DNA from 4 places in the Parapusillimonas sp. JC17 genome. Region 4 is predicted to be linked to each of the others. Evidence: predicted binding sites of a transcription regulator. Region 4 holds the regulator's gene; each other region holds the start of a gene.
What was found. The regulator LexA, encoded in region 4, represses DNA repair genes until DNA is damaged. The targets are predictions, from matches to a motif close to ACTGTATNNNNATACAGT.
Positions count from the first base shown of each region.

Region 1: the regulator LexA is predicted to act here: its motif matches at 4,521-4,538, upstream of recA (recombinase RecA).
Region 2: the regulator LexA is predicted to act here: its motif matches at 4,429-4,446, upstream of ACSBPU_RS09030 (VRR-NUC domain-containing protein).
Region 3: the regulator LexA is predicted to act here: its motif matches at 4,748-4,765, upstream of imuA (translesion DNA synthesis-associated protein ImuA).

Region 1 covers NZ_CP197474.1:2,487,324-2,494,560, reverse strand. Annotated here, with positions in the region: gene ACSBPU_RS11995 (MFS transporter) at 321-1,946, opposite strand; gene ACSBPU_RS11990 (sensor histidine kinase) at 2,170-3,561, opposite strand; gene ACSBPU_RS11985 (response regulator) at 3,707-4,396, opposite strand; gene recA (recombinase RecA) at 4,640-5,707, shown strand; gene recX (recombination regulator RecX) at 5,740-6,249, shown strand; gene ACSBPU_RS11970 (DUF2889 domain-containing protein) at 6,415-6,984, shown strand; gene sucC (ADP-forming succinate--CoA ligase subunit beta) at 7,068-7,237, shown strand, end outside.
Region 2 covers NZ_CP197474.1:1,862,301-1,869,537, reverse strand. Annotated here, with positions in the region: gene ACSBPU_RS09060 (TonB-dependent receptor) at 1-1,230, shown strand, start outside; gene ACSBPU_RS09055 (Fe2+-dependent dioxygenase) at 1,369-2,049, shown strand; gene ACSBPU_RS09050 (alpha-hydroxy acid oxidase) at 2,065-3,180, shown strand; gene ACSBPU_RS09045 (flagellar protein FlhE) at 3,203-3,631, opposite strand; gene ACSBPU_RS09040 (DUF1328 family protein) at 3,761-3,925, opposite strand; gene ACSBPU_RS09035 (CsbD family protein) at 3,989-4,189, opposite strand; gene ACSBPU_RS09030 (VRR-NUC domain-containing protein) at 4,461-6,131, shown strand; gene ACSBPU_RS09025 (ATP-dependent DNA helicase) at 6,128-7,237, shown strand, end outside.
Region 3 covers NZ_CP197474.1:2,361,431-2,368,667, forward strand. Annotated here, with positions in the region: gene ACSBPU_RS11360 (cupin domain-containing protein) at 1-227, opposite strand, end outside; gene ACSBPU_RS11365 (MFS transporter) at 333-1,649, shown strand; gene pbpG (D-alanyl-D-alanine endopeptidase) at 1,916-2,986, shown strand; gene ACSBPU_RS11375 (NRDE family protein) at 2,997-3,830, shown strand; gene ypfH (esterase) at 3,903-4,658, opposite strand; gene imuA (translesion DNA synthesis-associated protein ImuA) at 4,819-5,517, shown strand; gene ACSBPU_RS11390 (Y-family DNA polymerase) at 5,459-6,859, shown strand; gene ACSBPU_RS11395 (error-prone DNA polymerase) at 6,867-7,237, shown strand, end outside.
Region 4 covers NZ_CP197474.1:1,968,887-1,976,123, forward strand. Annotated here, with positions in the region: gene lon (endopeptidase La) at 1-514, shown strand, start outside; gene ACSBPU_RS09540 (hypothetical protein) at 742-948, shown strand; gene lexA (transcriptional repressor LexA) at 1,067-1,738, opposite strand; gene ACSBPU_RS09550 (amino acid aminotransferase) at 1,796-2,998, opposite strand; gene uvrB (excinuclease ABC subunit UvrB) at 3,089-5,113, shown strand; gene ACSBPU_RS09560 (low molecular weight phosphotyrosine protein phosphatase) at 5,471-5,962, shown strand; gene iscR (Fe-S cluster assembly transcriptional regulator IscR) at 6,146-6,649, shown strand; gene ACSBPU_RS09570 (IscS subfamily cysteine desulfurase) at 6,669-7,237, shown strand, end outside.

The sequences.
Region 1 (7,237 bases), 520 kb from region 4:
ATTATGGGGTCAGACCCCGTACGGGGTCTGACCCCAGCGCAAAGAGTTATGGGGTCAGACCCCGTAAGGGGTCTGACCCCTCCCACTTCCCGGCGGCAAAAAAAAGGCCCGAATTGCCGGAGCATCGGGCCAGTGGAGCACACAGTGTCACGCCATGATAAGGCTCGCGGGGAGGCATGACACAGGCGATAAAAAGAGCTTTTCCGACGTGCATACCAGGGGGATAGGTTAGGCGCGGCGGGAAGGGCAGCTCTTTCTAGCAGCTCTTTCTACGACTTGAATTCTATGCCTTTAGTCTGAATATTGCCTGAAAGCCGTTTTCAGTTGTTGATGTCGTTGTCTTTGCTTTCCCGTACGAACAGTACGCCGATGACCAGGGTCATGACGGCGACGATGATGGGATACCAGAGTCCATGGTAGATGTTGCCGGTGGCTGCCACGATGGCAAATGCCACAGGCGGCAGGAAACCGCCGAACCAGCCATTGCCGATGTGGTAGGGCAGGCTCATCGAGGTGTAGCGTATGCGGGTCGGAAACATTTCCACCAGCATGGCGGCAATGGGGCCGTAGACCATGGTGACGAGTATGACCAGGAAAGTCAGAAGCAGCACGACCATGACATAGTTTACTTGCGAGGGGTCAGCCTTGGCGGGGTATCCGTGACTGCGGATCGCATCGGTCAAGGACTTCTTCAGTTCGGCGGACTTGGCGGCGAAATCCGCTTTGCTCAGTGCGTTGCCCTCGAAGGAAAGGAACTCGTCATTGCCTATGCGTGCCTTGGCGATGCTGCCGGCCGGCGCCTTTTCGTTGGCATAGTTCACGGAATTGCCCGCCATGAATGCCTTCAGGATGTCGCAGGAACTGGTGAAGGAAGACACGCCGACCGGATTGAACTGGAAGGAGCAAGTGGCCGGATCGGCGATGACCGTGACCGGTGCCGTCGCTTGCGCATGTTCGAGCGCGGGATTGGCAAAATGGGTGATTGCCTTGAAGACGGGAAAGTAAGCCAAGGCGGCGACCAGGCAGCCCGCCATGATGATGGGCTTGCGGCCGATTCGATCCGATAGCGCGCCGAACACCACAAAGAACGGCGTGCCCAGCAACAGAGCCAGGGCGATCATGATGTTGGCCGTATTGGCTTCGATCGCCAGTGTCTTGGTCAGAAAGAACAGGGCGTAAAACTGACCCGTGTACCACACCACGGCCTGGCCGGCGGTCAGGCCGAACAGGGCCAGCAGTACGATCTTCAGATTGCTCCATTTGCCGAACGACTCCTTGATCGGGGCCTTCGAGCCTGTGCCTTCTTCCTTCATCTTGCGGAAGGCGGGCGATTCGTTCAGCTGCATGCGTATCCACACGGAAATGCCCAGCAGCACGACCGAGATCAGGAAGGGGATGCGCCAGCCCCATTCCAGGAAGGCCTCTTCTCCCAGCGAGGTCCGGATGCCCAGGATGACGAGCAGAGACAGGAACAGCCCCATGGTCGCGGTGGTCTGGATCCAGCTCGTGTAGAAGCCGCGGCGATTCTGGGGCGCATGCTCTGCCACATAGGTCGCGGCGCCGCCGTATTCGCCGCCCAGCGCCAGGCCCTGCAGGAGGCGAAGCACGATCAGGATGACGGGCGCCGCCATGCCTATCGACGAATAAGAGGGCAGGACGCCCACCAGGAAGGTTGAAAGACCCATGATCAGGATGGTGATCAAAAACGTGTATTTGCGGCCCACCATGTCGCCCAGTCGACCGAAAACCAGGGCGCCGAACGGCCGCACGGCAAAGCCCGCCGCAAAGGCGAGCAGTGCAAAGATGAAGCCGGCCGTGGGATTGACGCCCGAAAAGAAGTGGGCCGCGATAATGGCTGCAAGCGAACCATAGAGATAGAAGTCGTACCACTCGAAAACGGTGCCCAGAGAGGACGCAAAGATGACTCGCCGCTCCTCGGGGGTCATGGGCCGGTTGGTCGCTGCCGGGGCCCCCACGGATGCGGCACCGGACTGTGCGACGGTGGTGGTGCTGTTCATGATGCCTCCTGATGTGTGGTCTTTCGAGATCCGATATTGTTTATTTGCGCAGCGTGGAATCCACGTCTCGGCCAGCGTAAATTATTTGAGCCAGCTGACATCAAGCTGACGGTCGGCGGGCGGGAGGGTTTTTTTTGTAAGTAAATCGATCTCAGTGCGCGGCAGCGTGGCTGGGGGCCGGCATCGGCGGTATCAGCCGGTTGAAGGTGACGCGCAGGCAGGTCCCGCCTTTCTTCCCCAGGCGGTTGCCGGTGGGCATGAATTCGACGCTGCCTTCGTGAAGTTCCGCGATTTCCTTGACGATGGACAGGCCCAGGCCGCTTCCGTCGGTATCGGTTCCCAGGACACGATAGAAGCGATCGAATACCCTGGACTTGTCTTCCGGGGAAATTCCCGGCCCCGAGTCCTCGACCTCGATGTAGGCCGACAGGGGGTCGCCGCCGACGCGGACGGTGATCCAGCCGCCCGGCGGGCTGTACACCAGGGCGTTTTCGATCAGATTGTTCAGCAATTCCGCCAGCATCAGGGCATCGCCGGTGATGGTCATGGCAACGCTGGAGCGTTCGAATCCGAGGTCGATGCGTTTCTTGAGCGCCGCGTCCACCCAATGCAGCGATATTTGTTCAGCCAGCCGGTTCAGGTCGACTTGCTCGCTGAGCCGGCGGTGCGGGCTGTCGGGGCTTTCGGCCCGTGCCAGTGTCAGAAGCTGATTGACCAGCCGTGTCGCACGTTCGGATCCGCGCACCAATTGCTCGAGGCTGGCGTTCAGCTTCTCGGGGCTGCGTTCGCGCAGCGCGAGTTCGGCCTGCGTCCGCATTCCCGCCAGAGGCGTCTTGAGCTGATGCGCCGCATTCGCCACGAAGCGGCGCTGCGTTTCATGGGTGTGGGCCAAGCGGTGGAGCAGGCTGTTCATGGCGGCGATCAGCGGCACGATTTCCGAGGGGGCAAGCTCGGCGCTGATGGGCGACATGTCGTTGGCGCGGCGGGCACGGATCCGTTCCTGCAGTATGTTCAGCGGCTCCAGGCCTTGTGTCAGCCCCAGTCCGGCAAGCAAGGCGGCGAGGGGAAGGACGATGAGCTGCGGCGTGAGCATGCCTGTCAGGATTTCCTGCTGCAGGGTGGCGCGCATTTCGTTCGATTGTGCGACGGCCGTCATGAAAGGCATGCCGTCCGCGTCCTTGCCGCCCCAGACGTATGCGACACGCACACTGTGTTTGTCTATGGTCTCATTGCGCATGCGGATCTTGCCATCGTCGTAAGTCCAGTTGTCGGGCAAGGGGATGCTGCTGTTGCCGCCCAGCGAATTTCCGTTGGCGTCGCGAATCTCCCAATGCACCAGATGGCCGGGATCGCCATGCAGAATGTTGATGGCGGAAGCGGGCAGGGTGATGCCGCCGAGGATGCTCTGCTGTTCGATTTCATGCTTGATCATGCGCAGATGATCAGCCAGGGCCCGGTCGTAGGGTGCGTTGGCAATGTTTTGCGCAATGAAGTAAGTGATGACCAGGCCTATGGTCCAGAGCAGAAACAGCGGCCCGAACATCCATATCATGATTTTGTTCAGGAGCGCGCGGTTGCCGCGCCTGCGCCGGAACAGCCCGGATACCCGGCCGCTTTCAGCGGCCTGCGTGCTTGTATCCTTGAGAATCTTCGGGTCGATCAGCATGCCGGCAAGGCCTTGCCAGAAATCATGCGGCGATCGTGTCGCTACGGGATTCCGGTTCGAGGCAATAGCCCAGGCCTCGTACAGTGACGATCTTGACGCCGCCCGGCTCGATCTTCTTGCGCAGGCGGTGAATGTAGACCTCGATGGCGTTGGGAGTGACTTCCTCGCCCCATTCGCACAAAAGGTCCACGAATTGATTTTTACTGATCATGCGGCCGCAGCGCGACAGGAAGATTTCAAGCAGGCTGGTTTCGCGCGCGGAAAGTTCCAGGGGCTGGTCGTCGATGCGTGCAATACGGCCATTGAGGTCGAAAGTGAGGCGTTTGTACTTGAGCAGGGTAGACGAGGTGCCCGCGCTGCGGCGGGTAAGCGCACGCACCCGGGCTTCGAGCTCGGACAACGCGAACGGCTTGGCCATGTAGTCGTCGGCGCCGAGGTCCAGGCCGGTGACCCGTTGCTCGACGGTGTCGGAAGCCGTGAGGATGAGTACCGGGATGGGGGTGGAGCGCTGGCGGAGCATGCGCAGCACGGCTAGGCCGTGCATGCGTGGAAGATCGAGATCGAGAATGAGCAGGTCGAAGCTTTGCAGCTGCAGCGCCGAGTCCGCCGCTGCACCGTCGCTGACCACGTCGACGGCGTACCCGTCGTAGCGCAGTGAACGGGAAAGTCCATCGGCAAGAATACTGTCGTCCTCGGCAATTAAAATATGCATGTCGGCCTGCGTTGACGTTGTGAATATCGTGTTCCGCCACTCTGAGACGTATTCAAGGCATTGTGGCACTTCAGGCAGGGCTTGAACAGTCAGGGATTACGATGCAACTTCCCAGGGACTGTTATCTGTGTTTATATACAGTATAATTTGATGCAATAATCTCAGAGTTCAACGCTCCCCGGCGGTTTCGCGATCCCTGGGCGCATGTCTATCAATTCCCATATACCTGTCAAGGACCGCTACATGGACGACAAAAACAGCAAAGCCGCCGGCGAGCGCAGCAAAGCGCTGGCCGCCGCCTTATCCCAAATTGAAAAGCAGTTTGGCAAAGGCTCGGTAATGCGCTATGGCGACAACTCGGTCGAACACGACATCCAGGTCGTCTCCACCGGTTCGCTCGGGCTCGATATCGCCCTTGGCGTAGGCGGTCTGCCACGCGGCCGCGTCATCGAAATCTATGGTCCCGAATCCTCGGGTAAAACAACGCTGACCCTCCAGGTCATCGCCGAAATGCAGAAAATCGGCGGCACTTGCGCCTTCATCGATGCCGAACACGCGTTGGACGTCCAGTACGCCTCCAAGCTGGGCGTCAACTTGTCCGACCTGCTCATTTCCCAGCCGGACACGGGCGAACAGGCGCTCGAAATCACCGATGCGCTGGTGCGTTCGGGGTCCATCGACCTCATCGTCATCGACTCGGTGGCGGCGCTCGTGCCCAAGGCCGAAATCGAGGGCGACATGGGCGATTCCCTGCCGGGCCTGCAGGCACGCCTCATGAGCCAGGCCCTGCGCAAGCTCACCGCCACCATCAAGCGCGCCAACTGCATGGTCATCTTCATCAATCAAATCCGCATGAAGATCGGCGTCATGTTCGGCAACCCCGAAACCACCACGGGCGGCAATGCGCTCAAGTTCTACTCGTCCGTGCGCCTCGACATCCGCCGCATCGGCGCCATCAAGAAGGGCGACGAAGTCATCGGCAACGAAACGCGGGTCAAGGTCGTCAAGAACAAGGTTGCGCCGCCGTTCAAGCAAGCCGAATTCGACATCATGTACGGCGCCGGCATTTCTCGCGAAGGCGAAATCATCGATCTCGGCGTTCAGGCGGGCATCGTCGACAAGGCCGGGGCGTGGTTCAGCTACAGCGGCACACGTATCGGGCAGGGCAAGGACAATGTGCGCGAATACCTGAAAGAGCATCCTGAAATGGCCTTCGAAATCGAAAACAGGGTCCGCGAACAGCTGGGTGTAGTAGCCCACGCCGCGCCAGTCGCCCGGGCTGTAGCCAACGCCCCTGAAGACGGCGAATAAGCACCAGGCCTGTTAACGCTAAGGGGGGCGCCATGCATCGCGACGACGAGTTCGAAACCTTGTCAGACGCCGATTCCGGCCCCTCGCCACGCCCGGGACCTTCACTGAAGGCCCGGGCCATCGGTTTTCTTTCCCGGCGCGAATACTCCCGCCGGGAACTGCAGCGCAAGCTCGCACCTCATGCGCAAGATCCTGACGAGCTCGACGCCCTGCTCGATACGCTCGAACGCGAAAACTGGCTGTCCAACGAACGCTTCGCGCAAAGCCTGCTCAATCGGCGGGCGCCTCGCCAGGGTACGCAGCGTATCGTTCAGGAGCTCAGGCAGCACGGTCTGTCCGACAGCGTCATCCAAGACATGGAGCACCGCTTGCAGGACACCGAACAGCAACGCGCTTCGCTCATATGGGAAAAGAAATTCGGACGGCCGCCCCAGGACGCCAAAGACTACGCGAGGCAGTTCCGCTTCATGGCGTCGCGTGGTTTCTCCACCGAACTCATACGCCGCCTTCTGGGACGGGTTCCTCATGGGGCCGACCAATAAACGCTGGGGTCAGACCGATAAACGCCGGGGTCGGACCCCGTACGGGGCCTGACCCCTTTCCGGAACTTGCCATGGGGTCGGACCCCATACGGGGTCCGACCCCTCAATGCCGTCAGGACACTGCGCTATACTTAGCGGGTTTTACGCAATATTCATCGTTCATACATGCCGCTACCGCCGCCCGATGCCGCACGCGAACCTATGCACACTCGTTCAATACGAGTGAGTTCGTATGCCCGTAAAGACGGACTGTGGGATCTCGAAGCCGAGCTCGTCGACGTCAAGGCCTACGATTTCCCGAAAAGGAACGGCGACATGCACCTTGCGGGGACTCCTGTGCATCATATGCACCTGCGCATCACGATAGACAAGGAGTTCAGCATCACCGACGCCGTGGCGGCATACGACGCGGCGCCATACGGCGAAGTCTGCTCCGCCATCACGCCCGACTACCGCGACCTCATCGGCATGAACCTGCTGCGCAACTTCCGCCAGAAGGTGAAAGACCATTTCGGCAGGACGGCCGGCTGTACGCACATGACCGAACTGTCGTATGTACTGCCCACCGTGGCGGTGCAAACCATGGCCAATGTCCGGCGCCAGGCGGAAGCCGACCTCACGAAGCGGCCTTTTCAGCTCGAGGGCTGTCATGCGCTGCGGCTGGACGGCCCTGTCGTCCAGGAGTTTTATCCTCATTGGTACAAGGTCTCTCGCAAGAAGGCCTCATGCAAATAAATAGATGCACTATCCGTGTGTGACGGTCCTGGTGAATCTCCCGAACACATTCTCTTTTATCTTTACGTTCTGACAGGTAACAAATGAAAATTCACGAGTATCAAGGCAAGGAACTGCTGAAGCAATTTGGCGTGACTGTGCCGCGCGGAATTCCTGCTTTTTCCGTAGACGAAGCCGTTACTGCAGCCGAAAAGCTGGGTGGACCAGTCTGGGTTGTCAAGGCACAGATTCATGCCGGCGGTCGCGGCAAGGG
Region 2 (7,237 bases), 110 kb from region 4:
AACCGGGGCGTGGAAACCTATCCAAGCGGCTTTCTGGCTGCCCCCCGGCTCAACAACACGAACTCCTACAAGGGCAAGATCATTGCCAACCAGACCGACCTGAACCTGGACTTCAACACGGGCAGCGTGCGCCACCAGATGGTGACGGGCGTCGAGTTCTACGAGGAAAGCTACCGCAAGGATCCATACAGCCGCAGCCTGCCCTTCCTGGGCAGCGGCAAACGCGTCATCGACGTACGCGACCCCGACACCTACTATGCGGGCCCATGGCGCAATACCGAAAATACCGACGAGAGCGGCGCCAAGGTCACCAACTGGGCACTGTATGCCTACGATCAGATCACCTTGAACAAGAACTGGGAAATCGCGGCGGGTCTGCGCTATGACCGCTACCGCGTGAAATGGTACAACGCTACCGGCGGCACGCTGCCCGACCAACAGAAAGAAGGCCTGTGGAGCGGCCGCATCGGCCTGGTTTACAAGCCGGTCGAGTACGGCAGCGTCTATCTTTCTTACAGTCAGGCGTCGCAGCCCTCGGCAGCGGCGGCGGCATCGCGCAGCGGCGGCGGCAGCGGCGGCTACGACTATTCGCCCGGCAAGGCCAAGACCTGGGAGCTCGGCACGAAATGGGACCTGCTCGACAACAAGCTGTCGCTTACCAGCGCCCTCTTCCAGATCGAACGCAACAATCCCACCGACTACGATGAGTTCGGCCTGATCACACAGACGGGCGCCAAGGAACGCGTGCGCGGATTCGAAATCGGGCTGGCGGGCAACATCACGCCCCAGTGGTCGGCATACGGCGGCTTCACCGTCCTGGACGGCGAAATCCTTGAAGATGCGGCCGATCCGCTGCAAGTGGGCGGCGATTTGAAGAACGTGCCCAAGATGACGTTCAATCTGTGGACCAACTATCAGATCACGTCTCAGTGGGACGCAGGCCTGGGTGCGCAATACGTCGGCAAACGGAAGTTCTACTCTGGAAACACCACGGATGGCGCGCGCCAGGGCGGCCGTTCTCCGAACGATTCCGAGATGCCCAGCTTCTGGCTGTTCAACGCCTCGATGGGCTACAAGCTCAACAAGAACCTGGCCCTGCGCCTGAACGTGAACAATATCTTCGACAAGTTCTACATTGCGCGCGGCACCTCGAGCTCGGACGGCTTCCAGCTGTACGGCGTGCCGGGCGCGGGCCGTACATTCATCCTGAACGCGGAAGCGAAGTTCTGATGCGCTGACGCAAAGTACCGGCAAACGAAGTTTGCTACAGTATGCCTGGTCGTCGCGCGGCGACCAGGCCGCACGGAACCGCTACACAGGCGGTTCCGCCGTTTTCAGCCTCATGTTCGAACAGTGAAGGACGCCATCATGATGATCCGGATTCCCAATGTGCTCAGCGCGGAGCAGCTTCGGAAATGCCGCCACGCACTGGAACACGCTGACTGGACCGACGGTCGCGCGACAGCAGGTCATGTCGCCGCCCGCGCGAAGCAAAACCTCCAGTTGCCACTGGACCATCCGGTCGCTCAGCAGGTCGGCGAGCTGATCCTGCAGCAATTGAGCCAGAACCAGACCTTCATCGCCGCCGCCCTGCCGTTGCGCGTTTTACCGCCCCGCTTCAACCGCTACGAAGGCGGCGGCACCTATGGCAACCATATAGACAATGCGATTTTCGGCGTGCCGGGCACGGCCCAGCGCGTGCGCAGCGATATCTCCTCTACCTTGTTTTTTTCCGAACCGGATGAATACGAAGGCGGCGAGCTGATCGTCGAAGACAGCTACGGCAGCCATCGCGTCAAGCTGCCGGCCGGCCATATGGTCATCTATCCGGGCTCCAGCCTGCACCGCGTGACGCCGGTCACGCAAGGCACCAGGCTTGCCTCATTCTTCTGGACGCAAAGCCTGATACGCGAGGACCATCGGCGCGCCATGCTGTGGGAGCTCGACAACAGCATACAAAGCCTGTCGAGCGCCGCCACCGATCACGAGTCCATCTCTCGGTTGACCGGGGTATACCATAACCTGATACGCGAATGGTCCAACACGTGACCGCATTGGATGTCTATGCAGCGCACACTCCAGCCGCCATTGGCAAGCATTCCGCCAGACATAGCAACGGCAGGCGATTACGCCCGTTACGCACGTGAACGCATGACCGTCTCCGCGTGGGAATATGTCGACGGCGCCGCCGCCGACGAACTCACGCTGGCGGAAAACCTTGCGGCATTCAAACGTGTGGGCCTGCGGCAAAGCGTATTGGCCGACCTTAGCAACGCCAGCACACAGGTCGAGATACTGGGACAGCGATTCGAATATCCCATCATGCTCGCTCCGGTAGCCTGGCACAAGCTCGCCCATCCCGACGGAGAACTCGCCACGGTGCTTGGCGCTTCGGCCATGCGGGCAGGCATGGTGCTCAGCACCCAATCCAGCACGGACCTCGCCGAGGTCGCCTCCGCATCGCACACCACGCTGTGGTTTCAGCTATATCTGCAAGCGGACCGCGACCTCACGCTCGATCTGTTGCGCAGGGTTGAAACGGCGGGATACCGCGCTCTGGTCCTGACTGTCGACGCGCCGGTGAACGGCATACGCAATCGCGAGCAGAGGGTCCGGTTCGCCTTGCCCGACGGCATTGAATCCGTCAACCTGCGCGGCATGCAGGCCCCCGCCCATGTGGCGCAGGCCGGCGCGAATACCTTGTTCGGCAGTCGGTTGCTCAAGCTGGCACCGCGCTGGACCGATCTGGAATGGCTGGTCGCCCACAGCCGCTTGCCGGTGCTGGTGAAGGGCGTGGGTACTGCCGACGACGCTTTACGCGCCCTCGACCGCGGCGCAGCCGGCCTGATCGTGTCCAATCATGGCGGACGGACGCTGGATACCTTGCCCGCCACGCTGGACGTGCTGCCCGAGATCGCGGCAGCCGTAAAGCAAAGAGCGCCCATCCTGTTGGACGGCGGCATCCGCCGAGGCAGCGATGTGTTCAAAGCCATCGCCCTGGGCGCTACATCGACTTTGATCGGCCGCCCCTACATGCACGCTCTGGCTGCGGCGGGCGCCACCGGTGTCGCGCATGTGCTGCATATCCTGCGCAGCGAACTCGAGGTCACCATGGCGCTTGCCGGCAGGCCCACGCTGGCTGACATAGACGCCTCCTCACTGTGGATGCGCACGCCCTAGTGCCTGTCAACGCTAACAGGCCCTAGCGGTACCAGACCGTCACGCTGCCCTTGATGAAAAGCGGCTGAGCTAGCGGGCCCCTGCCCTGGACCGTATGGACGAGGTAAAAAGGCTGGCCAGGATCCAGGCCGTTGAAGTCCTTGCTTCGCACATCCGCGCCGACGATCGGCACGCAGCGCTGCGCGCCGTTCCAGCAAAGTTTGCTATGGACCAATACGCCGCCGCGGAACTCGCGTGTCGCATAGACCGCGGTGATGGCCGCGCCGGGTTTCGGGTCGCCGCCAGGGCGGCTCGAGATCGGCGCGTACCGGACCATGACCGGGCGGCCCGCATGGTTGATGGCGGCGCTGATCTTCTCCTGAGTCCAGGCGGTGTCGCCCGCGTGCGCGGCCATGCATGCGCCAAGCGCAGCCACGGCCGAGGCATGTTGAAGTAAGGTCCGGTGTTTCATGGATGACAGCATAACCGAAGCCGTGGGAACGCACTCCACTCCGACGCTGCGCAAAAAAAGGTCCGCGAGCCCGAGGAAGAGCCGGCGGACCAAGCAACCCGCCACAGAGGCCGGGCAGCACTGGCTTGTTTATCGCTTGCGGAACAGGCCGCTCAATATGGCGAGCACCGCGAGTACGATGAAGATGTAGAACAGGATCTGGGCGATCGATGCGGCGCCTGCGGCGATGCCCCCGAACCCCAGAAATGCGGCAATGATCGCAATCACGAAAAATACAACGGCGTAGTAAAGCATGGCATTCTCCTTTTTTCGACTTATCCAAGCAGCATGCCCGGAACGTGTATTCGGATGCCGCCGCTATCGGTTCTTATCGAAGAATTCCTTTACTTCACGCTCGGCCTCTTCGCGTGTACGGCCATAGCGCTCTTGCACCAGGCCCGCAAGCTGTTGAGCATTGCCATTGATGCGGGTCAACTCATCGTCGGTGATATCGCCCCATACGGCCTTCGCCTTGCCGGACAATTGCTTCCACTGACCTTCGATAGTATCTTTGTTCATGGTCTTGCTCCTTGTTTTCCGGCGGCCGGAGAAGCCCCGCCGCCTTCGTTAAGCTGCCCGTTCATAAAATCAGTCGGGCTTGGCATTACCGTAAACGATCCTTGAAAGCGTAATCCGCACAAAAACCGAGCAAATGTAACAAGAACGGTTGCATGGCCTCGAAAGCCGCCCGCTTCGCAACATATGCTTAACAAAGAGGGGTGGCAGCAACCGCTTCCAGGTGCGCCCGATGCTGGTAAACTGTACAAAAATACAGTGCAACACGCCTTTCATGCCTCCCGCTACCCCATTACCCAATCCGTTTTACTACCTGGATAATTTCGAGTTCGTCCTGGACTGGCTGCGTGCGCGCTATCCCGACCTGCTGTCGCCCGTCGAACATGGATTCATGCGGGAATTTGGCTGTCTTCCGCGCCCTTCCCGCGCCCTGCTCGTCCGCATGGTCATGCGCAAAGGCCGGCTTTTCCGAGCGGACAGGCTGGCTTATCCTGAAATCGGAGATCCTGTGGCGGCCTCCGCCCCGCTCATCTCCGCCGGCTGGGTCGAACATGATCCTGCCGTCCGCATCGACGAGCTTTTCGGCTTGTACACCCGCGCCGAATTGACGCCCGCCTTCGGCGCCCAGCTCGCCTCGGCGGGCCTGGCGCGCGCCGCGAAACAGGCGCAGATGGATCATCTGCTGTCTCGATGCCCTGAAACGCAACCCGTTTCGCTATGGTTCGGCGCAGAACGGGAAAGCCCGGCATATCGCCTCCAGATCACGGATCTTTGCGACCGGTACCGCCTGATGTTCTTCGGGAACCTCAGGCAGGACTGGACGGAATTCGTCCTGGCAGAGCTGGGCCTTTATGTGTACGAGCAGGTCGACTTCCCCCCGTCCTCCCGCGCTTTCCAGCTGCGCACGGATATCGACGACTACCTGGGCCTGCATCGTTGTACGGAACTGCTGGAGACAGACGCCGAAGACGATGCCGTGAACGAAGCCATGGCGGCCATACCCGCATCTCCCTTCCAGAATCCCTGGCTGGAGTCACGGCGCGCCAGGCTGCTGTTCCGTGCCGGCCGGCACCATGAGCGGCGGCATCAATGGGATGCTGCCGCGTCCTGCTATGAACGCAGCAGCCATGCCGAAGCCCGCGCCCGCCATGTGCGGGTGCTCGAGCGCCAGGCGCGTTTCAAGGACGCCACGCGCCTGGCCCTCGACGCCCTGGCTGCGCCCGCCGACGAAGCGGAAACCCAGCAATTGCAGCGCATGCTGCCCAGGCTGCTGCGCCACTGCGGCATGCCGCCGGACCAGCCTGCCGCCCGGCTCGAAGTGGAACGCCTGGATCTCACGCTGGCACAAGGGCCTTGTCCATCCCGGGTCGAGGCCGAGGTCCTGCGGCACCTATGGCAAGATGACGCACCGGTGTTCTATGTGGAAAACAGCCTGGTCAATGGCCTCTTCGGCCTGCTGTGCTGGGAAGCGGTCTTCGCACCGGTTCCCGCCGCATTCTTCCATCCTTTTCAGGCCGCTCCGGCCGATTTGTTGCGCCCCGGCTTCCATGTCCGGCGGAAGGCGCTGTTTGATGCCTGTTTCTCTCAGCTCGACGACGGACGCTATCGGGACACCATACGCAAGAACTTCCGGGACAAGGCAGGCGTGCAATGCAGCTTCCTGAATTGGCAGGCTCTGGATGAAGCCTTGATGGAGCTTGCCCTGGCCTGCATACCTCCGGAACATCTGAGCCGGCTGTTCGCCCGCCTTCTGGTAGACATCCGCAGCAATCGCTCGGGACTGCCCGACCTGATCCAGTTCTGGCCGGCCGAGCAGCGCTATCGCATGATAGAAGTGAAAGGCCCGGGCGACCGCCTGCAGGACAACCAACGACGCTGGATCGCCTATTGCCGCGAACACGGTATCCCGGTCAGTGTCTGCCACGTGCGGCGTCCCGCATCGTGAATCACGTCGTCGCTGTGCGTGCACTGTGCGAGTTCGGCGCCCGGACAGGCGACCTGGACTTGCGTTTCACGCCGGGCGCCACCGCTCAGGAAGGCATCGAAGGCCACGCGCTCGTCCGCACGCGCCGGGCGGTAGGCTACGAATCCGAGATCGGTCTATCCGGCGAATTCAAGACGCTGCGAGTACGCGGACGCGCCGACGGCTACGATCCCGCGGACAACCGGCTGGAGGAGATCAAGACCTGCCGCGGCCGGGCGGAGTCGATACCGGACAACCAGAAAGCGCTGCACTGGGCGCAGGCCAAGACCTATGCCCACCTGCTGTGCCGACAGCGCGGGCTCGACCGCATACACGTCGCGCTCGTGTATTTCGACGTCGACGAAGGACGGGAATCGATGCTGGTCGAGGACTGCGCCGCGCCGGCCCTCGAACTCGCCTTCCTGGCGCTCTGCGAGCGTTATCTCGCCTGGGCCGAACAGGAACAACGACATCGGCAATCGCGGGATCAGGCATGCCAAGCCATGGCCTTTCCCCATGCCGGCTTTCGTGCGGGCCAGCGCACGCTCGCGGAATCCGTCTACAAAGCAAGCTGCCAGAGGCGCCAACTGATCGCCCAAGCGCCCACCGGCATCGGCAAGACCGTGGGCACGCTGTTTCCCATGCTCAAGGCCGCCCCACGCGAGCAACTCGACAAGATACTCTTCCTGACCGCCAAGACATCCGGCCGCCAGCTGGCGCTCGACGCCCTGGCGCTCCTGGCCCCGGACGATTCCGCTTCGAACACCATCGGACCGCGTGTCCTGGAACTGACCGCTCGCGAAAAGACCTGCGAATACCCTGACTTGCAGTGCCATGGCGAATCCTGCCCCCTGGCTCGCGGTTTCTACGACAAGCTGCCCCATGCCCGCCACGACGCCGTGAACGCCTCCGGAATCCTGGACCAGCGCAGGTTGCGCGACATCGCCTTGCGGCATGAGCTGTGTCCGTACTGGCTGGGCCAGGAACTGGCCAAGTGGTGCGACGTCATCGTGGGCGATTACAACTATTATTTCGATACCAGCGCACTGCTGTACAGCCTGGGCCAAGAGAGGCAATGGCGTACCGCC
Region 3 (7,237 bases), 390 kb from region 4:
CCCATATAGAAATGCCACATCTCGTCCGACGCGATCCGGTGCCATGCGGAATAAGCGGTCTGGTCCAGAAGATAATAGATGGCGGTCGACGCCGACCGGTCATCGCCGCCGGTTGCACGCTGCACCCGCTGCGGACTCCTGTAGGTTTCCGCATAATAGCCGCCCTCGGGGTGCGGCTGCAGCCCGTACCGCCGTATGAGTCTTTCGACGACGGAAGCGCTCGCCATATTCCTGCTCCGATATAAAAAAACCTGAAGCAGCACTATACTTGAGTGCCTGCGGCCATGAGCATCGTCGCGCCGCCAAGACAACAAAGCCAAAGCATCAGAGACATGACCAGCAGCACCACCGCTAGCGCCGGCGCTTCCGACGGCATTGAATCTCCCTACGCCTGGGCGCGGCTGGTCGTCTCGCTGCTGCTGATGACCATAGGCGGGTCGGGCATGTATTCGGCCACGGTCGTCCTGCCGCAGATCCAGGCCGAGTTCGACATCAGCCGCTCCGAAGCCTCCCTGCCCTATACGCTGACCATGATCGGCTTCGGACTGGGCAGCATGCTGATGGGCAGGCTTTCCGACCGTTTCGGTGTTTTGGTCACCATCGTCCTGGGCACACTGGGCATCAGCGCGGGCTTCATTTGGGCCGGCTCGGCGGAAAGCCTGTGGCAATACAGCCTGGCGCAGTTCCTGTTGATCGGCATGCTGGGCTCCGCCTCGACCATGACGCCGCTGGTGGCGGATACCTCGCAGTGGTTCACGCGGCGCCGCGGCATCGCGCTGGCCGTCTGCATGAGCGGAAACTATGTGGCCGGCGCGTTTTGGCCGCCCATCATGCAGCACTTCATCGATTCGGCCGGCTGGCGGCCCACCTATATCGGGATAGGCGTCTTTTGCCTGATCACCATGCTGCCGCTGGCGCTCACTTATCGGCGCCGGCCGCCCGCGCAACCCGCGGGCATGCCGCCTGCCACGCAAAAGCGCAGGCAGGCGCCCTTCATGATCGAAGCGTCCCGCTCCAATCCGGCTCAACCGCTGGGACTCTCGCCGGGCACGCTGCAGGCCTTGCTTGCAACCGCTGGTGTCGCCTGCTGCGTGGCGATGGCCATGCCGCAAGTCCATATCGTCGCCTATTGCGGCGACCTGGGCTTCGGCGCCGCGCGCGGTGCCGAGATGCTGGCGCTCATGCTGGGCCTGGGCATCGTCAGCCGCCTGGTTTCGGGCTGGATATCCGACCGCATCGGCGGTTTGCGGACGCTGCTGCTGGGCTCGGTGCTGCAAGGCGTCGCCCTGCTCCTTTTCCTGCCCAGCAATGGCCTCGTTTCCCTGTATGTGGTGTCCGCGCTTTTCGGCCTGTTTCAGGGCGGCATCGTCCCGGCCTATGCGCTGGTCGTACGCGAATACTTCGCGCCACAGGAATCCGGCTCGCGTGTCGGGGTCATTCTTACCGCCACGCTGCTGGGCATGGCGCTGGGCGGCTGGATGTCGGGCGCCATCTTCGACCTCACCGGCTCCTACCGGGCCGCCTTCATGAACGGCATTGCCTGGAACCTGCTGAACGTCAGCATCATCAGCTTCCTGTTGCTTCGGGCACGCCGGCCGGGCAAATGGGCCGTGGTGGGGTCAGACCCCACACGGGGTCTGACCCCCTGACCTATTCGCCGCAGCGGAACGGGGTCAGACCCCGTATGGGGTCTGACTCCATGACCTATTCGCCGCAGCGGAACGGGGTCAGACCCCGTATGGGGTCTGACCCCAACCCAATCCCCTGTTCATGCATACAGGATATTTTCCCATCCGCCGCCTTTTCCCCTCACGAAGCTAAAAAAAATATTAAAAAAATGATGTAACTTACTAATATAGCTGCGATTTTTCTGCTACCATCAGGCTCAATTCGATCATAAGCCCAGGTACGCGTCATGCCTCTTATCCGAAAATCACTCTTGCGCCGCATCGTCCGGCCGGCCTCTCTGGCAGTGGCGGCCGCAGTGCTTGGCTTAAACACGCCGCCCGCCGCCGCGCAAACCGCCCCTGCATCCCAGCTCATTGCCGTCAATGGCTTTGCCGTTCTCGACGGCGATCATTCCGCTCCTGGCAAAACCATCTACCGTACCCGGCTTGTCACCGCGCAGAACTTGCAGCCGGTGACATACAGCAACCCATCCTCCTCCGGCGATCCACTGAGCATGCCCGGCAGCCAGGACGAAGCCGCCATTGAAGCGCTGCCGGGCAATCTGGCCAAGCTGCGCTCCGAAGCCGTGCTAGTCCAGGACCTGGAGAGCGCTTCGGTCCTGTACGGAAAGAATGCCAATGAAGTACGCCCCATCGCATCGATCTCCAAGCTGATGACCGCGCTGATCGTGGCGGAAGCCGGCTTGCCCATGGATGAAATGCTGCAGATTTCCGAAGCGGATGTCGATCGCCTGAAACATTCCCGGTCCCGCCTTGCCGTGGGCACGCGGCTCAGCCGGGCCGACATGCTGCACCTGGCCCTGATGTCTTCCGAAAACCGCGCCGCCAACGCGCTTGGCCGATACTATCCGGGCGGCCTGGCGGCATTTGTGCGTGCCATGAACGACAAAGCGCGCGCGCTGGGGATGCGGAATACGTATTTCGTGGAACCCACGGGCCTGTCCAGCGACAATGTCTCCACGCCCAGCGATCTGGTCAAGCTTTTGCGCGCCACCAGCAAGCAGCCGCTGATTCACCGCTACACTACCGATGACAAATACGAAGTGACCGTCGGGCGCGGTCGTCAACTGGTATACAACAACACCAATCGTCTGGTCCGCAATGCGGATTGGGACATCACGGTGTCCAAGACCGGTTTCATCAACGAAGCGGGCGAATGCCTGGTCATGCTGACCCGGATCGACAACCGGGACGTGGCTATCGTGCTGCTGAATTCCTCGGGACGCTATTCCCGCATCGGCGACGCCGTCCGTATCCGCAATCTGGTGGAAAACGAAAGCAAGCTCGCCATGCTTTGATGGCGGCAAGATGTGCATTGCTTATCTGGCGATTGCCGCCCACCCCGACTGGCCGCTCTTCATTGCGGCCAACCGCGACGAATTCCATGCGCGTCCAAGCAAGCCGGCCGCACCCTGGGATGACCATCCGAAAATCATAGCGGGCCTAGACCTGCAGGCGCAAGGAAGCTGGCTGGGGCTCAGCCGCAGCGGCAAGTTCGCGCTCGTCACCAATTATCGCGACCCGGCATCCGTCATGCCCGACGCACCGTCGCGCGGCGACCTGGTCCGACGATTTCTCACCAGCCCGATTGCTCCTCGGGACTATGCATGCGGGCTGGAAAGCGAAGCGTCGGCCTATAACGGTTTCAATCTCATCGTGGGCGATCGGGTCTCTGCCTGGTATCTGAGCAATCGCGGATCGGGCTCGGCAACCAAGCTGGGGGCCGGCCGGTATGTGCTGTCGAATCATCTGCTTGATACGCCCTGGCCCAAGGCGCAACGCCTGCGCGAGGCGCTGGACACACTGCCCATGGCGCAGCTTGATACATCGCTCACGCCGATTTTTGAAATTCTTAAGGACACGAGCATCGCAGGCGATGAGGACCTGCCCGACACCGGCCTGGCGCTCGATCGCGAGCGCCTGCTCAGCAGCGCCTTCATCATCAGTCCCGAATACGGCACGCGGTGCTCCACCATCGTGGCCATCCATGCCAGCGGCCGCGCTCTTTTCAGTGAACAGAGCTACGACGCGGCGGGGCGTCCCACCCAGCGGCATGATTGGCCGTTCTGTCTTGGAGAGGACCAGGCCTGGAATGGGGTACGAGGGGTCAGACCCCATACGGGGTCTGACCCCGCCCTGTAACGGGTCTGATTCCATTTGCATGATACGAGGGGTCAGACCCCGTACGGGGTCTGACCCCATGCCTGCGAAACGTCAATGCAAGGTATTGTTGCCGCTGCCGGACGAACGCTGCTCGAGCGCGTTCATGGCGTCTTCCCAGCTTCGTAAAGGCACGCAGGTCTGCAGGCGTACGATCGCCTGCTTGATCAAGGCGTCATGAAGTTCGTGACCGATGCGCGAGGCGACATCCAGGGTCGCGTCGCCCTGCAATTGGCCCAAGCGCACCAAGGTGGACTCGACCTGGTCAACGGACACCTGCTGGTCGCTGGCGCCATGAAAGAAATGCAGGACGGTGGCTGGGGGAACCGAAACCGGCGGCTTGGCATACAGCCCTGAAAAAGCCAGTACACGGCCAGCCAGGCCATGTTCGGCCTGGCTGGCTTCGAGCGCCATGGAGGCGCCTTGCGAAAATCCCGCCAAAGCCGTCTGCTGGCCTTCCAAACCGAATCGTTCCTGGATTTCGCGGATCTGCCGGATCAGCAAAGGGACTTTTTGTTCGACGCGGCTGGCATAGTTGCTTTCCTGCAAACCGATGGGATCGATCCAGTGATAGCCCGCAATTCCCTGTTTTCCATCCGCTGCGGAGCCATCGTCCGCCATGATGTTCTCGAACGCATAGGGAAGAACCACCATGGACATGGGGAATGCCTGCTTGATGGCATCAGCGAGCGGAAACAGCTGTTCCGGCGAGGCGGCTTCGCCATGCAGCAATACAAACAGCAGCTGCGGCTTGCCTTGCCTGGGAACGAAGATGAGTGGATCGGGGCCTCGGGGCGTATTGATAACCATAAAACAACTCCTGCACCACGTTGGCTAGACATCAGTAATCTGAAAATTGTACGCCAGCGGGCGAACGGCAAGCACTAGCACTCAAAAATACTGTATATTTGAACAGTATAAATATCTGTACGCCAAAGCCTGAATGACTCCCATCAACCATCCGCCTCCTGTGCAGAACCCGGAAGGCATCCACCCGGCGCTCTGGCGTGGAACACAGCTGGCGCAAGCCGGCCGCCCCACCCTTTCCACCGGATTTGAATCGCTGGATGCCGAGCTTCCCGGTCATGGCTGGCCCATGGGCGCGCTCATCGAACTCATGCCCCGGCAAGCCGGCATCGGTGAGCTCTTTCTGTTGCAGCCCGCCCTGGCCGGGCTGGATGCCGGTCGCAGCGTCATTCTTCTATGTCCTCCGTACACGCCGCAATTCCATTGCTGGGTCAACTGGGGCCTGGAAAACCGTCGGTTGCTGTGGGTCGCGCCCAAAACGCCATCCGACACCCTCTGGGCCGCCGAAACCATACTGCGGCACAATGCCTGCGGCGCCTTGTTGTGCTGGGCGGCCATGCCTCGCGCGGCCTTGCTGCGCCGCCTGCATCTAGCCGCCCAGCAAAGCGACACGCTTTTCGTGCTCATGCGTCCGCCCGCCGCCTTGCAGCAAGCCAGTGCCGCAGTCCTGCGCCTGCTTCTGCAGCCTCTGCCCCAGGGCATCGAAGTCCACATCAAAAAACGCCAGGGCCCCCAGGCAAGCCGGCCCGTTTCTCTTTCCCTGTACGGCCCACGGCTTCCCGCGCCCCGTGCCCCCTCCGATCATGTCCCTCTGGATCAGCCTCTACCTGCCGTCCTGTCCGCCCGCCGGCATCTCGCCTGACACTGCCTGCCCAGCGGCCCATGCGGATCATATGCCGGCCTTGCAGCCCGCCGGCGCACCCGAGGCCGCCCTGGCGCTGCTGCAATACACTCCGAACGTGGCTTTTTTCGACGAAGACTCCATTCTTCTCGAAGTCCAGGCCAGCCTGAGTCTTTTCAAGGGGGCACGCAACCTGTGCCGGCTGATCCGCGACAGCCTGCGCAAATTGGGCATCGGCCACGCTCGTCTCGGCATGGCGCCCACCGCGCTGGCTGCCTGGCTATTCGCCAGCCGGGCGGCCGGGCCGATCCGCCTGTTCGGCACCAGAAGGCTGCCACGGCAACTGGATCTTCTTCCGGCTTTTTCATTGCCGTCCGTCCAGCCTTATCGCGACTGGCTCGAAGGCATAGGCTGCCGCAGCCTGGGGCAATTGCGCCGCCTGCCTCGCAAGGGACTGCAGCAGCGCAGCAGTCCAGAAGTAGTCCGGGAACTCGATTTTGCCTATGGTGCCGCAGAGCAGCACTTCACCTGGTTCCAGCCGCCTTCCCGATTTGCCCAGCGCCATGAGCTCATCGAACGATTGGAGCACACCCATGCCATCCTGGCCGTCGCAAAGCGGCTCATCGAACAATTATGCGGCTGGCTGCAAGCCCGCCAGGAAGCCGGCAGCGAACTCACGCTGTTGCTGCACCACGAAAAAGGACGGCATGCCCGGCCCCCTTCCAACGTCACGCTGCGCCTGTCGGAAGACGCCTGGCGGCCCGAGGACTTCACCCACGTACTGGCCGAGCAACTGCATACCTTGTCGCTTCCCGCAGCGGTCATTGCCGTAGAGCTCATCGCCGAAAGCAGCCGTCCTCGCACACCCGCCAACGCCGGGCTGTTTCCGGAGCCCGGGCAGTGGCAACGCCAGGAAAGCCGGCTGCTGGATCTCCTGCAAGCCCGCCTGGGACCCGAGCGTGTCCGGCAGCCGGCGCCCAGCGCCCACTACATGCCCGAACAAGCCAATTTGTGGCGATCCGTCCAGGCCGCCACCTCGCCCCGTCCATCCCACGCGGAACAGGCACAGCCAAGCGAACTCCCCCCACCCCGCCTGGCCGTGCAGGCCCGCCCATTCTGGCTGCTGCCCTCCCCCCAGGCCCTGGCCATGAAAGGCGATCGGCCTGTCCATCAGGGTCGGCCACTGCGCCTGGTCCATGGCCCAGAGCGACTGGAAACCGGCTGGTGGAGCCTTCACGGCCACGAAAAGCGCGATTACTTCATCGCCCAGGATGCGCAAGGGGCGCGCTACTGGCTATATCGCCTGCGCGAACCGCGCGCGGCCCAAGAAACCGGCTGGTTCCTGCACGGTTTTTTTGCCTGAGGCCGACATGCTTGCCGACTACGCGGAACTGGACTGCATTTCGAATTTTTCGTTCCTTAAAGGCGCTTCGCATCCCGAGGAACTGGTGGCCAGGGCCGCCCATCTGGGCTACCAGGCGCTGGCCCTGAGCGACGAATGTTCGCTGGCCGGCGTGGTCCGCGCGCATATCGAAGCCAAGAAACAAAAGCTGAAGCTGATCATCGGCAGCCGATTCATCATCGAAGGCATGGAGATCATCGTCCTGGCCCGCAACCAGAAAGGCTACGGCGATCTGTCGGAGTTCATCACCCTGGCGCGCAGACGCAGCGGAAAAGGCCAATACCAACTCAGCCTTGGCGACGTGACCCATCCGCCTTCCGGTTACGAGCACCTGAAGAA
Region 4 (7,237 bases):
GGTGGAAGCCGCGCGCACCGTGGTGCGGGCGCGCGCCCAGAAGTGGGGCATTCCGAATACGGCTTTTGAAAAGCGCGATCTGCATGTCCACTTCCCCGAAGGCGCAACGCCCAAAGACGGTCCCTCCGCGGGTATCGCCATCACGACGGCCATGGTTTCCGCGCTTACGGGCATACCTGTGCGGGCCGATGTCGCCATGACCGGCGAGATCACGCTGCGCGGCGAAGTCCTTGCCATCGGCGGCCTCAAAGAGAAGCTGCTGGCGGCGCATCGCGGCGGTATCCGCGTTGTGATGATCCCCGAGGAAAACGTGAAGGACCTGGCCGAGATCCCTGACAACGTCAAGAACCACCTGGAGATCATCCCGGTAAGGTGGATCGACCGCGTGCTCGAGGTTGCGCTGCAGGATATGCCTACGCCCCTGTCGGACGAGGAAGTCGCCCGATTGGCGGCTGAAGCGGTCGCCAGCGCCAAGCCCGGTGAGGAAACGTCCAGCGGCCTGATCAAGCACTGATCGGTCGGTCTGGCGGCCCCGTGTTGGGGTCAGACCCCGTACGGGGCCTGACCCCATTTCTTTTTCCAGGGGACAGACCCCGTACGGGGTCTGTCCCCCCCCTTTGCGACCCCATTCGGGGTCTGTCCACCCTTGCGGCCCACCCATATGGCTCGTTAGAGCTATTCACACCACCGGCACGGGTGCCTACACTGCGAACCATGGTTTCACTTCAGGAGGATAAAACCATGGAACGCATTTACGACACCTACGCGGCGCTGCAGAAAGTTCTGGCTCTGGATGCGAGTCTCCTGCCCAGCCTGCATGTCATGGTCGACAAAGAACAAGTCGTGGATCTGCTGGCCAACAGCGCGCAGGAACATGGCATCGTGGTGGGGCGCGAAGACATTGCCCAATGCATAGGCGAAGCGCTGGCCGAAGAGGCTTTGCAATAGCGGGAGAAGTATCGAAGAAGCCATCGCAGCGGCATGGCGCAGCGGTGGCTGGATGAACACAGAGGTATGGCTGTAAGGCGGAGAAACGGGCCGGGGCTGGCGAGCAGCCCGGCCTGTTTCAATGCAGTGGGGTGGCGCGGATGAGCCCGACGGCAATCCCTTCGAGCGAGAAGTCGTCTTGCGCTGTGACGACGATGGGATTGAAGTCCGGGTTTTCGGGCAGCAGCTGGATTTGGCTGCCGGCGCGCATGAAGCGTTTGACGGTGACGTCGTCGCCCAGGCGTGCGACGACGATCTGCCCGTTGCGGGCGTCGGGCGTTTTGCGGACCGCCAGCAAGTCGCCGTCGAGGATGCCGGCATCGCGCATGCTTAGGCCGCGCACGCGCAACAGGTAGTCGGGCGTTTGCGTGAACAACGAGGGTTCGATGCCGACTTCGCGTTCGACGTGTTCGGCCGCCAGGATGGGGCTGCCTGCCGCGACGCGGCCCACCAAGGGCACGAACAGCTGCGATACGGAATTGACGAAAGATGCCGGTACGCCTGCGCCGCCGGCTTCCGCCCGCGTGCTTGCGGGCGTATCCAGCAGGCGTATGCCCCGGGATGCGCCGGCTGTGAGTTCTATGGTGCCTTTTCGGGCGAGCGCCCTGAGGTGGTCTTCAGCCGCATTGGCTGACTTGAACCCCAGTGCGCGGGCGATTTCGGCGCGGGTGGGGGGAAAGCCGGTCCGCGCGATTTCGCTGCGTATGAGTTCAAGGATTTGTTGCTGACGCGCGGTGAGCTTGACGGACATGGCAATCCAGACTGTGTTTTTATACAGTCTGGATTGTGCAGCACTTTGCTTGAAAGATCAAGCAAGAACCTTGGCGATGGACTGAGCGACGTATTCGATGTTGCGGCTGTTGAGCGCTGCCACGCAGATGCGGCCGCTGGCCACGGCATAGACGCCGTGTTCGTCGCGCAGGCGATCGACTTGTTCCGACGTAAGGCCGGAATACGAGAACATGCCGCGCTGCTGCAGGACGAAATCGAAATTCTGCTTGACGCCTTGCGCCTTCAGCTTTTCGACCAGTTGCACGCGCATGTTGCGGATGCGTTCGCGCATCGTCGCCAGTTCGTCGACCCACAGTGCGAAGAGTTCGGGCGTGTTCAGCACCATGGAGACGACCGTGCCGCCGTGCGTGGGCGGATTGGAGTAGTTGGTGCGGATGACGCGCTTCAGCTGGCTGAGCACCCGGCCGCTTTCTTCTTTGCTGGAGGTGATGAGCGTCAGCGCGCCGACGCGTTCGCCGTACAGCGAGAAGGATTTGGAGAACGACGAGCTGATGAACATGGTCATGTCGCGCTCGGCGAACATGCGCACTACGGCCGCGTCTTGCTCCAGGCCTTCGCCAAAGCCCTGGTAGGCGATGTCGAGGAAGGGAACCAGATTGCGCGCCTTGATGACGTCGGCGATCTGTGTCCATTGCTCGAAGCTGGGGTCGACGCCGGTGGGGTTGTGGCAGCAGGCATGCAGGATGACGATGGTGTCTTCCGGCATGGTCTGGAAAGCGGCCAGCATGGCGTCGAAATCCAGGCCATGCGTGCCGGCGTCATAATAGGGATAGGTATCGACGGTGAACCCGGCGCGCTCGAAGAGGGCGCGATGATTTTCCCAGCTTGGGTTGCTGATGGCGACCTTGGAATCCGGCAATATCTGCTTGAGGAAGTCGGCCCCGATCTTCAGGGCGCCTGTGCCGCCCAGCGCCTGCGCGGTAAGGACGCGGCCGGCGGCCACGAGGGGCGAGTTCTCGCCCAGCAGCAGGGTTTGCGCGCCCTTGTTGTAGCCGGGAATGCCTTCGATGGGCAGATAGCCGCGGGCGGCATGAGCTTCGATCCGGGCCTGTTCGGCCTTGCTGACCGCCTGCAGCAGAGGGATACGCCCTTCGTCGTCGTAATACACGCCAACGCCAAGATTGACCTTGCCCGGGCGGGTGTCGGCGTTATATTGTTCGTTCAGGCCAAGAATGGGGTCGCGCGGAGCGAGTTCGACGGATTCGAAGAGTGAGTTCATTTTGTGGGAAAAGAGGTGGGTAGAGAACTGGAAACAATAGTGTGATAATAAGGGGTTTACCCTGACGGTGTCTAGTATGAGCAGCGAAGTATGAACAGCAACGCGCGTGGATTCATCGAGTTTCCCGACAGCCCCTTCCAGCTTTATCAGCCTTACCCGCCGGCCGGCGACCAGCCGGCGGCCATCGATGCGCTTGTCGAAGGCATCGGCGACGGCCTCATGTACCAGACGCTGCTGGGGGTGACGGGCTCGGGCAAGACCTACACCATGGCCAATGTCATTGCCCGCACGGGCCGCCCGGCCATCGTGCTGGCGCCGAACAAGACGCTGGCCGCCCAGCTGTACGCGGAGATGCGCGAATTCTTTCCGCGCAATGCCGTCGAATACTTCGTTTCCTACTATGACTACTACCAGCCGGAAGCCTATGTGGCCGCGCGCGACCTGTTCATAGAAAAGGATTCCTCGATCAACGAGCACATCGAGCAGATGCGCCTTTCCGCCACCAAGAGCCTGCTCGAGCGACGGGATACGATCATCGTCGGCACGGTTTCCTGTATTTACGGCATCGGCAATCCCGGCGACTACCACGCCATGGTGCTCACGCTGCGCGCCGGCGATCGCATCGCGCGCCAGGAATTGCTCGGGCGCCTGGTGGCCATGCAGTACGAACGCAACGACGTCGAGTTCACGCGTGGCCATTTCAGGGCGCGCGGAGAGGTCGTCGACGTGTTTCCCGCCGAGCATGCCGAACTGGCGCTGCGAATCACGATGTTCGACGACGAGATCGAAACCCTTGAAATGTTCGACCCGCTGACCGGCAAGATCAAGCAGAAAGTACCGCGCTTCACGGTCTTCCCCAGCTCTCATTATGTGACGCCTCGCGAAACCGTCTTGCGGGCCGTCGATACCATCAAGGAAGAGTTGCGCGATCGAGCCGCCTTCCTGGTTGCGGAGGGCAAGCTGGTCGAGGCACAGCGGCTGGAGCAGCGCACAAGATTCGATTTGGAAATGTTGCAGGAACTGGGCTTTTGCAAGGGCATCGAGAACTACTCGCGGCATCTGTCCGGCGCGGCTCCCGGCGAGCCGCCGCCGACCCTGATCGATTACCTGCCGGCCGACGCCCTGATGTTCATCGACGAAAGCCACGTCACCATGGGTCAGCTCAGCGCCATGTACCGTGGCGATCGCTCGCGCAAGTCCACGCTGGTGCAGTTTGGTTTCCGGCTGCCTTCGGCCATGGACAACCGTCCGCTCAAGCTGGAGGAGTTCGAGCACCGCATGCGTCAATGCGTATTCGTGTCCGCGACGCCCGCGGCCTACGAGAAAGAGCACTCCGACAATGTGGTGGAGCAGGTCGTCCGGCCCACGGGGCTGGTCGACCCCGAAGTGGAGGTCCGGCCCGCCTTGACCCAGGTCGACGACCTGCTCGGCGAGATCAAGAAACGGATCGCGGTACAGGAGCGCGTGCTGGTGACCACGCTGACCAAGCGCATGGCCGAGGACCTAACCGATTACCTGAGCGAAAACGGCTTGAAGGTGCGTTACCTGCATTCCGATATCGATACGGTCGAGCGGGTGGAGATCATCCGCGATCTGCGCCTGGGCGTGTTCGACGTGCTGGTGGGCATCAACCTGCTGCGCGAAGGGCTCGATATTCCCGAAGTGTCGCTGGTGGCGATTCTGGATGCGGACAAGGAAGGCTTCCTGCGCTCCGAACGCAGCCTGATCCAGACCATCGGGCGTGCGGCGCGCAATCTCAATGGCCGCGCCATTCTGTATGCCGATCGCATTACCGATTCGATGCAGCGGGCCATGGGCGAAACGGAGCGGCGCCGCAACAAGCAGCTGGCATTCAATCAGCAGCACGGGATCACGGCGCGTGGCGTCAGCAAGGCGGTGCGCGAGATGATAGACGGTGTCATGGCGACGCCCGAGGCACCCTCGATGGTGGACGACGTGCCGGCAGAGATTCTGCGTGACGACAAGCTGCTGGCCAAGGAAATACGGCGCCTGGAGAAGCGCATGATGGATCACGCCAAGAACCTGGAGTTCGAGCAGGCGGCTGCCGCGCGCGATGCGCTGAATCGTCTGAAGGAAAAAGCCTTGCTGAGCTGATACGCATGGGCGCCGATATGCATGGGTTGTTGGAAAACACCAACAGTGCGCCGATTTAACCGGCTTGTCACCCGGCGATGCTAGTCGGCGGCTATTGAAGTATTGCTTTCGATAAGACTAGGGTTTACCATTAGGAATTAACGCTTCAGCCTGCGCCGAAACATTATGTTGCGCTGCATGAAGCCAGGCGCTACGTGGCAGCGAACCCTGCTGTCCGATGTTATTGAAAGTTCACGCGATTAGCCGGTAACGCCTTATCACCATTAAGTTTTTGCAATTGTCAATCGATAAGATTCGATAAATGTGGTATTGCAAAAACTCTTGCTATATAACGGGTTTTCCCTCACACTCTCGTCTATGATGACTAAGGTACTTTTCGTTTGCATGGGTAATATCTGCCGCTCGCCGAGCGCAGAGGGTGTTTTCCGCCGTCTAATAGACGAAGCGGGGCTCTCTGAGGTGGTGGGGGTGGATTCCGCTGGCACCCACAGCTTTCATATCGGCGAGCCGCCCGACGCACGCGCCCAAGCCGCTGCGCGCAAGCGCGGGTATGAACTTTCGCACTGTGTCGCGCGGCAAGTCACCGCCGATGACTTCCGCGAATTCGACCTGATTCTGGCCATGGACTGGGAAAATCTTTCGGCTTTGCAGCAGCAATGCCCCAAAGTATACCAGCACAAGCTCATGCTGCTCATGCGCTTCGCCAACGAGTTCGAAGAGGCCACTGTGCCCGATCCTTATTATGGCGGTCCCGACGGTTTCGGCAAGGTGCTTGATTACCTCGAGGACGCCTGTCAGGGCGTTATTGAAATGGTGCGCAAGCGGGCGCTGCAATACCAGGCGGCCTAGTTTTCAACTTGTCCGACTCTAAAAAAAACCGTGCGCCGCACGGTTTTTTGCCGTTTGGGCCCTGTGTCCTGGCTGTAATATCCTAGTAAATTAGTCGGGAATTTGCTATACTTGACTATATTAGTCGGGTAAAGCGCTGGCTAATTTCCCTAGTAATAAACAGGCTTTGGCAAGGACATCACCATGCGTTTAACGACCAAAGGGCGTTTTGCGGTGACCGCCATGATCGATTTGGCGTTGCGGCAGCAAAGCGGGCCCGTTACCCTGGCGGCCATCAGTCAGCGTCAGAACATTTCCCTTTCCTACCTCGAGCAACTGTTCGGCAAGCTGCGCCGGCACGAACTCGTGGACAGCATGCGCGGCCCGGGCGGCGGCTACTCGCTGGGGCGCCTGGCTCGCAACATTACCGTGGCCGACATCATCTTCGCGGTCGACGAACCGCTCGACGCCACCAGTTGCGGCGGCAAGGAAGATTGCAATATCGGCCGCAACGGCGGCACCGGCAAATGCATGACACACGAACTATGGGCAACACTCAATCGTAAAATGGTCGATTACCTCGATTCGGTGTCCTTGCAGGACCTGGTCGATCAGCAGCGCATGCGTCAACTGCACGAAGCCAACGAGGCCAGGGCCGCCATGCGTATTGCGCGCTCGCCCGACATGATCATCGCCAACCCGGTATAACGCCCACAGGAGCCCAAGCATGCAGCACAGCCGCCCCGTTTATTTCGACTATTCCGCCACTACGCCGGTCGACTCGCGTGTGGTCGAAAAAATGGTTCCCTGGCTGTCCGAGCGCTTCGGCAATCCGGCGTCCAACAGCCATGCCTATGGCTGGGAAGCCGAAGAGGCGGTCGAGCAAGCCAGGGCGCAGGTGGCGGAGCTGGTAGGCGCCGACCCGCGCGACATCGTCTGGACTTCCGGTGCCACGGAATCCAACAACCTGGCAATCAAAGGCGCGGCCCAGTTTCATGCGGGGCGGGGCAAGCACATCGTTACCGTCAAGACGGAACACAAGGCGGTGCTGGATACCTGTGCGGAATTGCAACGGCAGGGCTTCGAGGTCACTTATCTTGATGTCGGCGCCGACGGGCTGCTGGACTTGGACGCCTTCCGCGCGGCGCTCCGCCCCGACACCATCGTGGCGTCGGTCATGTTGGTCAACAATGAAATCGGTGTGATTCAGGATATTGCGGCCATCGGCGATATCTGCCGCGAGCGGGGTATCGTGTTCCACGTCGACGCCGCCCAGGCGACCGGCAAAGTTGCCAT